One region of the Mesorhizobium sp. WSM4841 genome, then DNA from elsewhere that is predicted to be linked to it. Evidence: predicted binding sites of a transcription regulator. Region 1 holds the regulator's gene; the other holds the start of a gene.
What was found. The regulator HrcA, encoded in region 1, represses chaperone genes, less so after heat shock. The targets are predictions, from matches to a motif close to GTTAGCACTCNCNNNNNGNGAGTGCTAAC.
Positions count from the first base shown of each region.

Region 2: the regulator HrcA is predicted to act here: its motif matches at 2,729-2,757, upstream of AC0L14_RS20940 (co-chaperone GroES).

Region 1 is NZ_JBVVQC010000023.1:30,929-35,801, forward strand. Features, by position in the region: gene AC0L14_RS23560 (LysE family translocator) at 1-520, opposite strand, end outside; gene AC0L14_RS23565 (hypothetical protein) at 727-924, opposite strand; gene hrcA (heat-inducible transcriptional repressor HrcA) at 1,061-2,176, opposite strand; gene rph (ribonuclease PH) at 2,311-3,027, shown strand; gene AC0L14_RS23580 (VOC family protein) at 3,064-3,459, shown strand; gene rdgB (RdgB/HAM1 family non-canonical purine NTP pyrophosphatase) at 3,459-4,121, shown strand; gene hemW (radical SAM family heme chaperone HemW) at 4,118-4,873, shown strand, end outside.
Region 2 is NZ_JBVVQC010000018.1:51,879-56,751, reverse strand. Features, by position in the region: gene AC0L14_RS20970 (Hsp20/alpha crystallin family protein) at 1-434, opposite strand, end outside; gene AC0L14_RS20965 (Hsp20 family protein) at 493-957, opposite strand; gene AC0L14_RS20960 (hypothetical protein) at 1,190-1,408, shown strand; gene AC0L14_RS20955 (DUF982 domain-containing protein) at 1,579-1,836, shown strand; gene AC0L14_RS20950 (usg protein) at 1,935-2,204, opposite strand; gene AC0L14_RS20945 (hypothetical protein) at 2,228-2,560, opposite strand; gene AC0L14_RS20940 (co-chaperone GroES) at 2,914-3,228, shown strand; gene groL (chaperonin GroEL) at 3,287-4,873, shown strand, end outside.

The DNA.
Region 1 (4,873 bases):
GCGCTTTGGCCGCCAGCACCAGATAGGGCACCAGCACCACCAGGAGCACGACGAGCGTGAGCGCCACGAGGATGCCGTAGTCGGCGAGTGTGATGGTCTTCAGATCAACGATGGTCGGCGTGATGGCGAGATAGAAGATCATGGTCTTCGGATTGCCGAGCGTGACGGCGAGGCCCGCAATAAAGCTGGACACCAACCCGCCCCTGCCCTTCTTCGCCTCCACCGTTTCGGACGTGATGCCGCTCGTCCAGAAGCGCCAGCCAAGGAAGGCGAGATAGGCGACGCCCAGCCATTTGATCGCCAGGAAGGCCATGCCGAAGGTCTGCGCGACGAGAGCGAGGCCGAGCACCACGGCGGTGAGATAGGCGAGATCGCCGAGCATTAGTCCGAAGGACATGGCGAGCGCCGAGCGAAAGCCGGACCCGAGCGCACGCGCAATAAGCGCGGTCAGCCCCGGGCCAGGGATGGCGGCGGCGATACCGAGGGCCACGCTATAAGCGAGGAATCCGGTGAGGGTCATGGTTTCGGCCTTAGCGCATGACCCCGAAAATCGGAATCGACCTTTTAAGACTGACCTTGTCGCACAAAGGCGGGCAGGCGTGTACTCCCTGAGAGTCGGATTCGATTGCACCAGCGCCGCCGGCCAGGCGAACCCACCGATCAAGTTCCGCTTTGACTGGTCCAGCACACGGAGAGTTGAAGCAATCGACCGTTTGTCTTTCGGGCTCAGTTTCCGGCCGCGTAAAAATCATCATCCAGACGCTTTTCGAGCGCGACGAGATCGGCCGGCAACGGCAGGCCCATGGCGCGCATTTCCCTCAGCTTTTCGCGCAGCTGCTCCTGCACTTCATGCTGATCCTCAGGCTGGTTGATCATCTGCTCGAGCAACAGGCTGATCTGAGCCTTGAATGATTCCAGCGCCATTTTTTTCTCCTTGAGGTCCACCCAAAGCGCGTCGCGGTTGAGGGGTTCCTGCGACTCGCTTTGCTTTCTTGTTTTCATGCATGTCGTTATTCCAAAACCGCTGCTCAACCGAGGGCAGGCTTTTGGGCGACATGCATTACCGCAGCATGCGGGAAATAAGCTGCGCGGTATAGTCGACCATCGGCACGATGCGGGCGTAGTTCAGCCGGGTCGGGCCGATGACGCCGAGCGCGCCGATGACGCGGGCGTCCTTGTCGCGATAGGGCGCCACGACCAGCGACGAGCCGGACAGCGAAAACAGCTTGTTTTCCGAGCCGATGAAGATGCGCACACCGGAGCCTTCCTCGGCAAGGTCGAGAAGCTGGATCAGCCCGTCCTGCGTCTCCAGATCCTCAAACAAATGCCGCAGGAGCTCGATGTCGGCCTGCGCGGTGACATTTTCCAGCAGGTTGGCGCGGCCGCGCACGATGAGACGCGCCGGCAGGCCGCTCTCGGCGCCTGCCCAGACCGCAAGGCCCTTCTCGACCAGATCCTGAGACAGCGTGTCGAGGGCGGCCTTGGTCTCTTCCTTGATGCGGGCGATCTCGATCCGCGCCTCGGCCAGCGTGCGGCCACGGATATGGGCATTGAGGAAGTTTGACGCTTCATGCAATTGCGAGACGGTGATGCCGGCGGGCAGGTCGACGACGCGATTTTCGACGTCGCCGTTCTGCGACACCAGCACGGCCAGCGCCTTGTTCGGCTCGAGCTGGATGAACTCGATGTGCTTTAGCGGCACCTCGTTCTTGGCGGCAAGCACGAGGCCGGCGCCGCGCGACATCCCGGACAGCATCTGGCTGGCTTCGGTGAGCAGATGTTCCAGCGTCGCGCCCGAGCCGGAGGCGCGTACCTGCGCCTCGATGGTGCGGCGCTCCTCGTCGGAGAGGTCGCCAAGCTCCATAAAAGCATCGACGAAGAAGCGCAGGCCGGCCTGGGTCGGCAATCGGCCGGCCGAGATATGCGGCGCATAAATCAGGCCGAGATGCTCGAGATCGCTCATCACGTTGCGGATGGTGGCGGGCGACAGCGACGACGGCAGGATACGCGACAGGCTGCGTGAGCCGACCGGCTCGCCGTCCTTCAGATAAGAATCGACAATGCGCCGAAAGATGTCGCGCGAGCGCATGTCGAGCGACTGGAGTGCGGGCGATTGAAGCGCGGGCGACTGGAGCACTGCCGCCGACTGGGAACCGGGATCGACTGCCTTGGTCATTCGAGCCAAATACCTCCGGCCCAAAGATATAGACTTCGGCCACACCCGCGCAACCGGCCATTTTCCTTTGCGCCCTGCGCCCCATGCGGCTACAAGCCGGCCACGATTCCGAAAAAGATAGGAAAAAAGCCTGAATGCGCCCTTCTAAACGCCAATTCGACGAAATGCGCGCCATCTCCTTCGAGCGCGGCGTCTCCAAGCACGCGGAAGGTTCGTGCCTGGTGAAGTTCGGCGACACCCATGTGCTGTGCACGGCCAGCCTCGAGGAAAAAGTGCCGGGCTGGATGCGCAATTCCGGAAAGGGCTGGGTGACGGCGGAATACGGCATGCTGCCGCGCTCGACCGGCGAGCGCATGCGCCGCGAAGCTTCGGCCGGCAAGCAAGGCGGCCGCACACTCGAAATCCAGCGGCTGATCGGCCGTTCGCTGCGCGCCGTGGTCGATCTGCAGGCGCTCGGCGAGCAGCAGATCACCGTCGACTGCGACGTGATCCAGGCCGATGGCGGCACGCGCACCGCGTCGATCACCGGCGGCTGGGTGGCGCTCCATGACTGCCTGCGCTGGATGGAAGCCCGGCAGATGGCCAGCGTCGCCAAGGTGCTGAAGGACCATGTCGCGGCTATCTCCTGCGGCATCCATGACGGCCAGCCGGTCATCGACCTCGATTATCTCGAAGACTCCTCGGCCGGCACCGACGCCAACTTCGTCATGACCGGCAAGGGCGGCATCGTCGAGATCCAAGGCACGGCCGAGGGCGAGCCTTTCTCGGAAGAGCAGTTCACGGCGCTGATGGAATTGGCCAAGAAGGGCATTGCGCGACTGGTCAGCCTGCAGCAGATGGCCGTGGCGTAGCCCTAAAAATGCCGAGCTTGTCCGCCCCCCTCTGCAATCCTGGAATCGGCACTATACGTCACAGACCTCGCTGCTGCGGAAACCTTCTACACCGGCGTGCTCGGGCTCGATCTGCTGGGCAAGGTCGACGGCAGGCATCTTTTCTTCCGTTGCGGGGACGGCGTGCTGCTCATCTTCAACGCCGAGGCGACCAAGGTGCCGCCGGCGCCCGATGCCAGACTGAAGGTGCCGCCGCACGGCACTGTCGGCGACGGCCATCTCTGCTTTGCGGCGAGTGCGGACGAGATCGTGCGCTGGAAGGCACATCTTGAGCAGAAGAAAATCGCCATCGAAAGCGAGTTCGAATGGCCGCAAGGCGGCCGCTCGATCTATATTCGCGACCCTTCCGGCAATTCGATCGAATTCGCCGAACCAAGAATCTGGGGCTTCTGATGCATTCGCTTGATGGGCACAGAATTGTCGTTGCTAGCCATAATGCCGGCAAATTGCGCGAATTCGCCGATCTGATGGCGCCATTCGGCATAGAAGCGAAGTCGGCCAAGGAATACGGCCTGCCGGAGCCGGACGAGACCGGCACCACCTTCGAGGAGAACGCCTATATCAAGGCTCTTGCCGCCGCCAAGGCGACAGGCCTGCCGGCATTATCGGACGACTCCGGCCTGTGTGTCGATGCGCTGGGCGGAGCGCCCGGCGTCTACACCGCCGATTGGGCCGAGGCGCCGGACGGTTCGCGCGATTTCGGCATGGCGATGCAGCGAGCGGAAGTGGCGTTGCAGGAAGTCGGCGCGGTCGCGCCTGCGCAGCGCAAGGGCCGCTTCGTCGCCGTCATCTGCCTGGCCTTTCCCGACGGCGCGGCCGAATATTTCCGAGGTGAGGTCGAGGGCACGCTGGTGTGGCCGCCGCGCGGCGAACTCGGCTTCGGCTACGACCCGGTGTTCGTGCCGGACGGTTTCGAAAAGACCTTCGGCGAGATGACCGCAGAGGAAAAACATGGCTGGAAGCCCGGCCAGCCGACGGCATTGTCGCATCGCGCCCGCGCCTTCCAGAAATTCGCGCAAGCCAGACTGGATTTGGCACGATCGGCTGTGAAATGACCATGCTGCTTGACCGCAGCCCCGGCTTCGGCGTCTACATCCACTGGCCGTTCTGCGCGGCCAAGTGCCCCTATTGCGACTTCAACAGCCATGTCCGCCACCAGCCGGTCGACCAGGAGCGTTTTGCGCGCGCCTTCGAGGCCGAGCTTGCGACGATGCGCCACCGCACCGGACCGCGCGAGGTGACCAGCATTTTTCTCGGCGGCGGCACACCGTCGCTGATGAAGCCGGAAACCGTGGCGACGGTGCTGGACGCGGTGGCGAAGAACTGGACGGTGCCCGCCGGCATCGAGGTGACGCTGGAAGCCAACCCCTCCTCGGTCGAGGCCGAGCGCTTTCGCGGCTACCGGGCGGCGGGCGTCAACCGCGTGTCGCTCGGCGTGCAGGCGCTGAACGACAAGGATCTGCGCTTCCTCGGCCGCCTGCACAATGTCGACGAAGCGCTGCATGCGATCGGCCTAGCACGTGAGATCTTTCCGCGGCTGTCGTTCGACCTGATCTACGCACGGCCCGGCCAGACACCTGAAGCGTGGCAGGCGGAGCTCGAACAGGCTATCAGCCACGCCGCCGACCATCTGTCGCTCTATCAGCTGACCATCGAGGAAGGCACGCCGTTCCACGCGCTGCATGCGGCCAAGAAATTCGCCGTTCCCGACAATGATCTTGCCGCCGATCTCTACGCGTTGACGCAGGAGATCACCGCCGCGCATGGACTTCCGGCCTACGAGATTTCCAACCACGCCAGGCCTGGT
Region 2 (4,873 bases), on a different contig from region 1:
CCGTTATGGAAGGCGGCGTTCACCTTGTCCTCCTCGACCTCGTAGCCGAGCGGGATGCGGCGCTCGAAGCGGCCGTAGAACCGCTCGGAGAACTGCCTGTCCTTGTCCTCGGTCTCGGAGCGCTTCTCGCCGCGCAGCGTCAGCACACCGTCATCGAGCATCACCTCGACGTCCTTTTCGTCCATGCCAGGAATTTCCGCGGTCACGCGGATCTCCTTCTCGCCGTCGGCGATTTCGACGCTCGGCCAGCTGCCGCGCGCCGACGAAAATCCGCTGAGCGAAGGCATGCGCGTTTCGAAGCCGCGGAACGCGTCGTCGATCAGGCGGTTCATCTCGCGATGCAACGCCATGAACGGGTCGCGCTCCTCGTCACGATAGAAGCTGGGAACCGGACTGTTCTCCCGGCCCCAGGGTATGAGATCACGAATAGCCATTGCTGTTCTCCTTTCTGGACTGGTTGCGCCAAAGGCGAACGCCAGAGATCGCCTTCGCTCAGGCGGCCTGCTTCGGCTTCTCGACCTGCCCGGCCTTCCGCGCGTCGTCGTCCTTGGCGATCGCGATGCGACGCGGCTTCATCTCCTCGGGCACTTCGCGCACGAGGTCGATCGTCAGCAGGCCGTTGTTGAGCGAGGCGCCGGTGACCGTCATGTGATCGGCAAGCTCGAAGCGCCGTGTGAACGGTCGCACCGGAAGGCCGCGATGGAGATATTCCACCTCGTCCTGTTCCTTGCGCTCGCCCGAGACGATTAGAAGGTTCGGCTCGTGGCTAATGTCGAGATCGTTCTCGGAAAAGCCGGCGACGGCGATCCTCACACGATAGGTGTTCTCGTCGCTTCGCTCGATGTCATAAGGCGGCCAGGTTTCGACTGCCTGAGGCGCGTTTTCCAGCAGGGTGAAGATACGGTCGAAACCGATGCTCGACCGATAGAGCGGGGAAAAGTCGAATGCGGTTCTCATAGCTACATCCTCCATGGAGCAACATAGTACGAGGGACGCCAAAGAGCTTGGCGCTCCCTGGGTTCTGCCGGTCCCGTTCGGCAACCGGCAATTTGGATTTGGTTATTGTCAGGCCGAAATCAAGACCCAGATTCTGTCCCGCAGCCAGATTTTTTTGTTGCCAGATTGTACTGGCAATGCCGGTTTCAACCGTCATTTGAGGGTCGCGCCGGCACGCCGCATGGAGGATATCATGACCATGACACGCGACGACATCATTTCGGTGCTGGGCCCGGTGGACGACGCCATCATCGCCGACATCGCCTCGACCGGCGCGACGATCGAAGAGTTGCGCGAGGCCTTTGCCTGGGTCGGTGCCGATGAGGCGCTGGTGAATGAGGGCCGCCCTCTGCCGTCGGCAAGGGTGGCGACGCTGATCGGGCTTCTCGAACCGCCGGACGACGACATATAGCCGGCCGTTACGTCGGCAGGGGCAGAGGTCTGGGGCAAGCAGGGCTGGAGACGGGGAGGGTCTTGAAGCGCGCAGGCAGACGAACCATCTCGTCCATCGGCGCCGATCGGGCTGCCTCCTGCTTAATCGAGGATGTACTTGCTCTAAAAAACAGAAAGAAGGAGGAAGTGATGAACGACGTCCCATTTTCCGAGCCGATCACGCTCAAGCTCCAATCCGTCGGAGAGCGCAAGGTCGCAAGCAGTTGGGAAGCCATCGAATGCATGCAGCAGTGGCCGGACCGGGCGCGCGGCCGGAACTGGCGCGCAGCCTATCGCGCCTGCCGCGACGCGCTCGACGGCTGGCGCACCGCCCGCGAGGCTCGCACTGCCTTCGTCAAGGCGGTTCGCACGGCCGGACTGCTTGTCACGGGGCGTAAATCCACCTGAATATCAATCCACCTGAACGCCAATGAACCTGAAGCAGGGGCGGACGCGCTATGCTGCAGAGGCGGCGCCTTTCATGAAAAGCGCCGCCCCTCCCTGTCTCACTGCAGCGTAATAACACCGTCCACCGCCCGCCATTCGGAGGGCTGGATCAGACGGTGATGGGCGACACGCACGGAATGCAGCGGGCCTTCGATCTCACGTTCCCAAAATTCGAGGAAATGCTTCAGAGTCGGGAAATCCGGAGCGATGTCGTACTCCTGCCAGATGAAGAGCTGCAGCAGGTCCCGATAGTCGGGAAGACGATAATGGATCTCCGCCGTCGTCAGGCCAAAACCCTGCATCTGGAGCTGGAACTCGTTGCTGACCATGCACGTCTCCTTTCTGTCGTAAATCAGGCGCCGACGCGGTGGGGCCCGCCGTGGCGGCTTCGGCTGGCGCCGGCGCCTTGAGATGGACCTGCGCCATCGAGTGCCTGCAGAGCGTCCATGATCTCTTCAAAGGCGATTGGAGCTTTGGCGCCGGGCGGCTTGCGCAGCGCCGGCATGGATTCGACCGCGCAGGCATCGGAGGCCCATGACGACAGGATCGCGCGCTTTTCACCGACGTCCAGCGTCGCGTCGGCCAGCACGTCCTGTGGACGATCGAAATGCCGCGCCGGATCGAGCAGCCGGCCGAGAGCGGGATCTTCCGGTGCAATCGAAATCGTTGGGGCATCGCGTTCCATCGCCATCCTCCGCGTGCAAAAACGCGTCCGCTTCCTCATCGGTTCCGGCCGGCCGGCAGGCGGTGCCGCGGTCGACGACGACGTTGGAGGGTTGCGGCGCGGTTTCAAGCCGCATCCGTCGTTTCAATCCTGGAATAGCGCCATAATTACAGTGCGCTATTACGGTGCGTTGGCACTCGACCACGGCGAGTGCTAAAATTTTTTCGACGTCCTCTTGAAAGCCTGAATCGGCAGACTAATTCGATATGCGCGTGATGCCTGAGCAGGGGTCGCGCACCGTCGCATCGGCCGTTGTACCGGTCGGCTGCGAAGGGAGGTCCAAGAAAATCTGTTTGTCCTATGAGGAGAACGACATGGCGTTCCGTCCACTGCATGACCGTATCCTGGTCCGCCGCATCGAGGTCGACGAGAAGACCGCGGGCGGCATCATCATTCCCGACACCGCCAAGGAAAAGCCGCAGGAAGGCGAGGTAATCGCCGCCGGGCCTGGGGCGCGTGACGATAGCGGCCAGCTGCAGCCGCTCGACGTCAAGGTCGGCGACCGTATCCTGTTCGGCAAATGGTCGGGCACCGAGATCAAGCTCAACGGCGAGGACCTGCTCATCATGAAGGAAAGCGACGTGCTGGGCGTGATCGAATCGACCGACAAGATGCAGAAGGCCGCCTGAGCGGGGCCTGGACAAGCAATCAGTCAACGAAAAGCTGCCTATTTGAAGGAGTTATCCAATGGCTGCCAAGGATGTGAAATTCCATACCGAAGCCCGCGAGAAGATGTTGCGCGGCGTCAATATCCTCGCCGACGCAGTGAAGGTCACACTCGGTCCCAAGGGCCGCAATGTCATCCTCGACAAGTCATTCGGCGCCCCGCGCATTACCAAGGACGGCGTTACCGTCGCCAAGGAAATCGAGCTTGAGGACAAGTTCGAGAACATGGGCGCGCAGATGGTGCGCGAGGTGGCGTCGAAGACAAGCGACGTCGCCGGCGACGGCACAACGACCGCGACCGTTCTGGCTCAGTCGATCGTCCAGGAAGGCGCCAAGGCGGTTGCCGCCGGCATGAATCCGATGGACCTGAAGCGCGGCATCGACAAGGCGGTCGACGCCATCGTCGCTGAACTCAAGGCCAATGCCCGCAAGGTGACCCGGAACGACGAGATCGCCCAGGTCGGCGCCATCTCGGCCAATGGGGATGCCGAGATCGGCCGATTCCTCGCCGAAGCGATGGAAAAGGTCGGCAATGAGGGCGTCATCACGGTCGAGGAGGCCAAGACCGCCGAGACCGAGCTCGAAGTGGTCGAGGGCATGCAATTCGATCGCGGCTATCTCAGCCCCTATTTCATCACCAACCAGGACAAGATGCGCGTCGAGCTCGAAGAGCCCTATGTGCTGATCCACGAGAAGAAGCTGTCCAACCTGCAGGCCATGCTTCCCGTGCTCGAAGCCGCAATGCAATCGAGCAAGCCGCTGCTGATCATCGCCGAGGATGTCGAAGGCGAGGCGCTGGCGACGCTGGTCGTCAACAAGCTGCGCGGTGGCCTGAAGGTTGCCGCCGTCAAGGCGCCGGGTTTTGGTGACCGCCGCAAGGCCATGCTGGAAGACATTGCCATCCTGACCGGCGGCACGGCAATCAGCGAGGATCTCGGCATCAAGCTCGAAAACGTCACATTGGAGATGCTCGGCCGCGCCAAGAAGGTGCTGATCGAGAAGGAGAACACCACCATCGTCGACGGTGCCGGCCGCAAGGATGAAATCCAGGCGCGCATCAGCCAGATCAAGGCGCAGATCGAGGAGACCACCTCCGACTACGACCGTGAGAAGCTGCAGGAGCGGCTGGCCAAGCTCGCCGGCGGCGTCGCCGTCATCCGCGTCGGTGGCTCGACCGAGGTCGAGGTCAGGGAGCGCAAGGACCGCGTCGACGATGCCATGCACGCCACCCGCGCGGCGGTCGAGGAGGGTATCCTGCCCGGCGGCGGCGTGGCGCTGCTCAGGGCGGCGAAGGCGCTCGACAATGTCGCCGTCGACAATCCCGACCAGAAGACCGGCGTCGAGATCGTGCGTCGGGCCATCGAACAGCCGGTGCGCCAGATCGCCGAGAATGCCGGCGCCGAGGGTTCGATCATCGTCGGCAAGCTGCGAGAGAAGACCGAATTCGGCTATGGCTGGAACGCCCAGACCAACGAGTTCGGCGACCTCTACGGGCAGGGCGTGATCGACCCGGCCAAGGTGGTGCGCGCCGCTCTCCAGGACGCGGCGTCGGTGGCCGGCCTGCTGGTGACCACCGAGGCGATGGTGGCCGAGAAGCCGAAGAAAGAA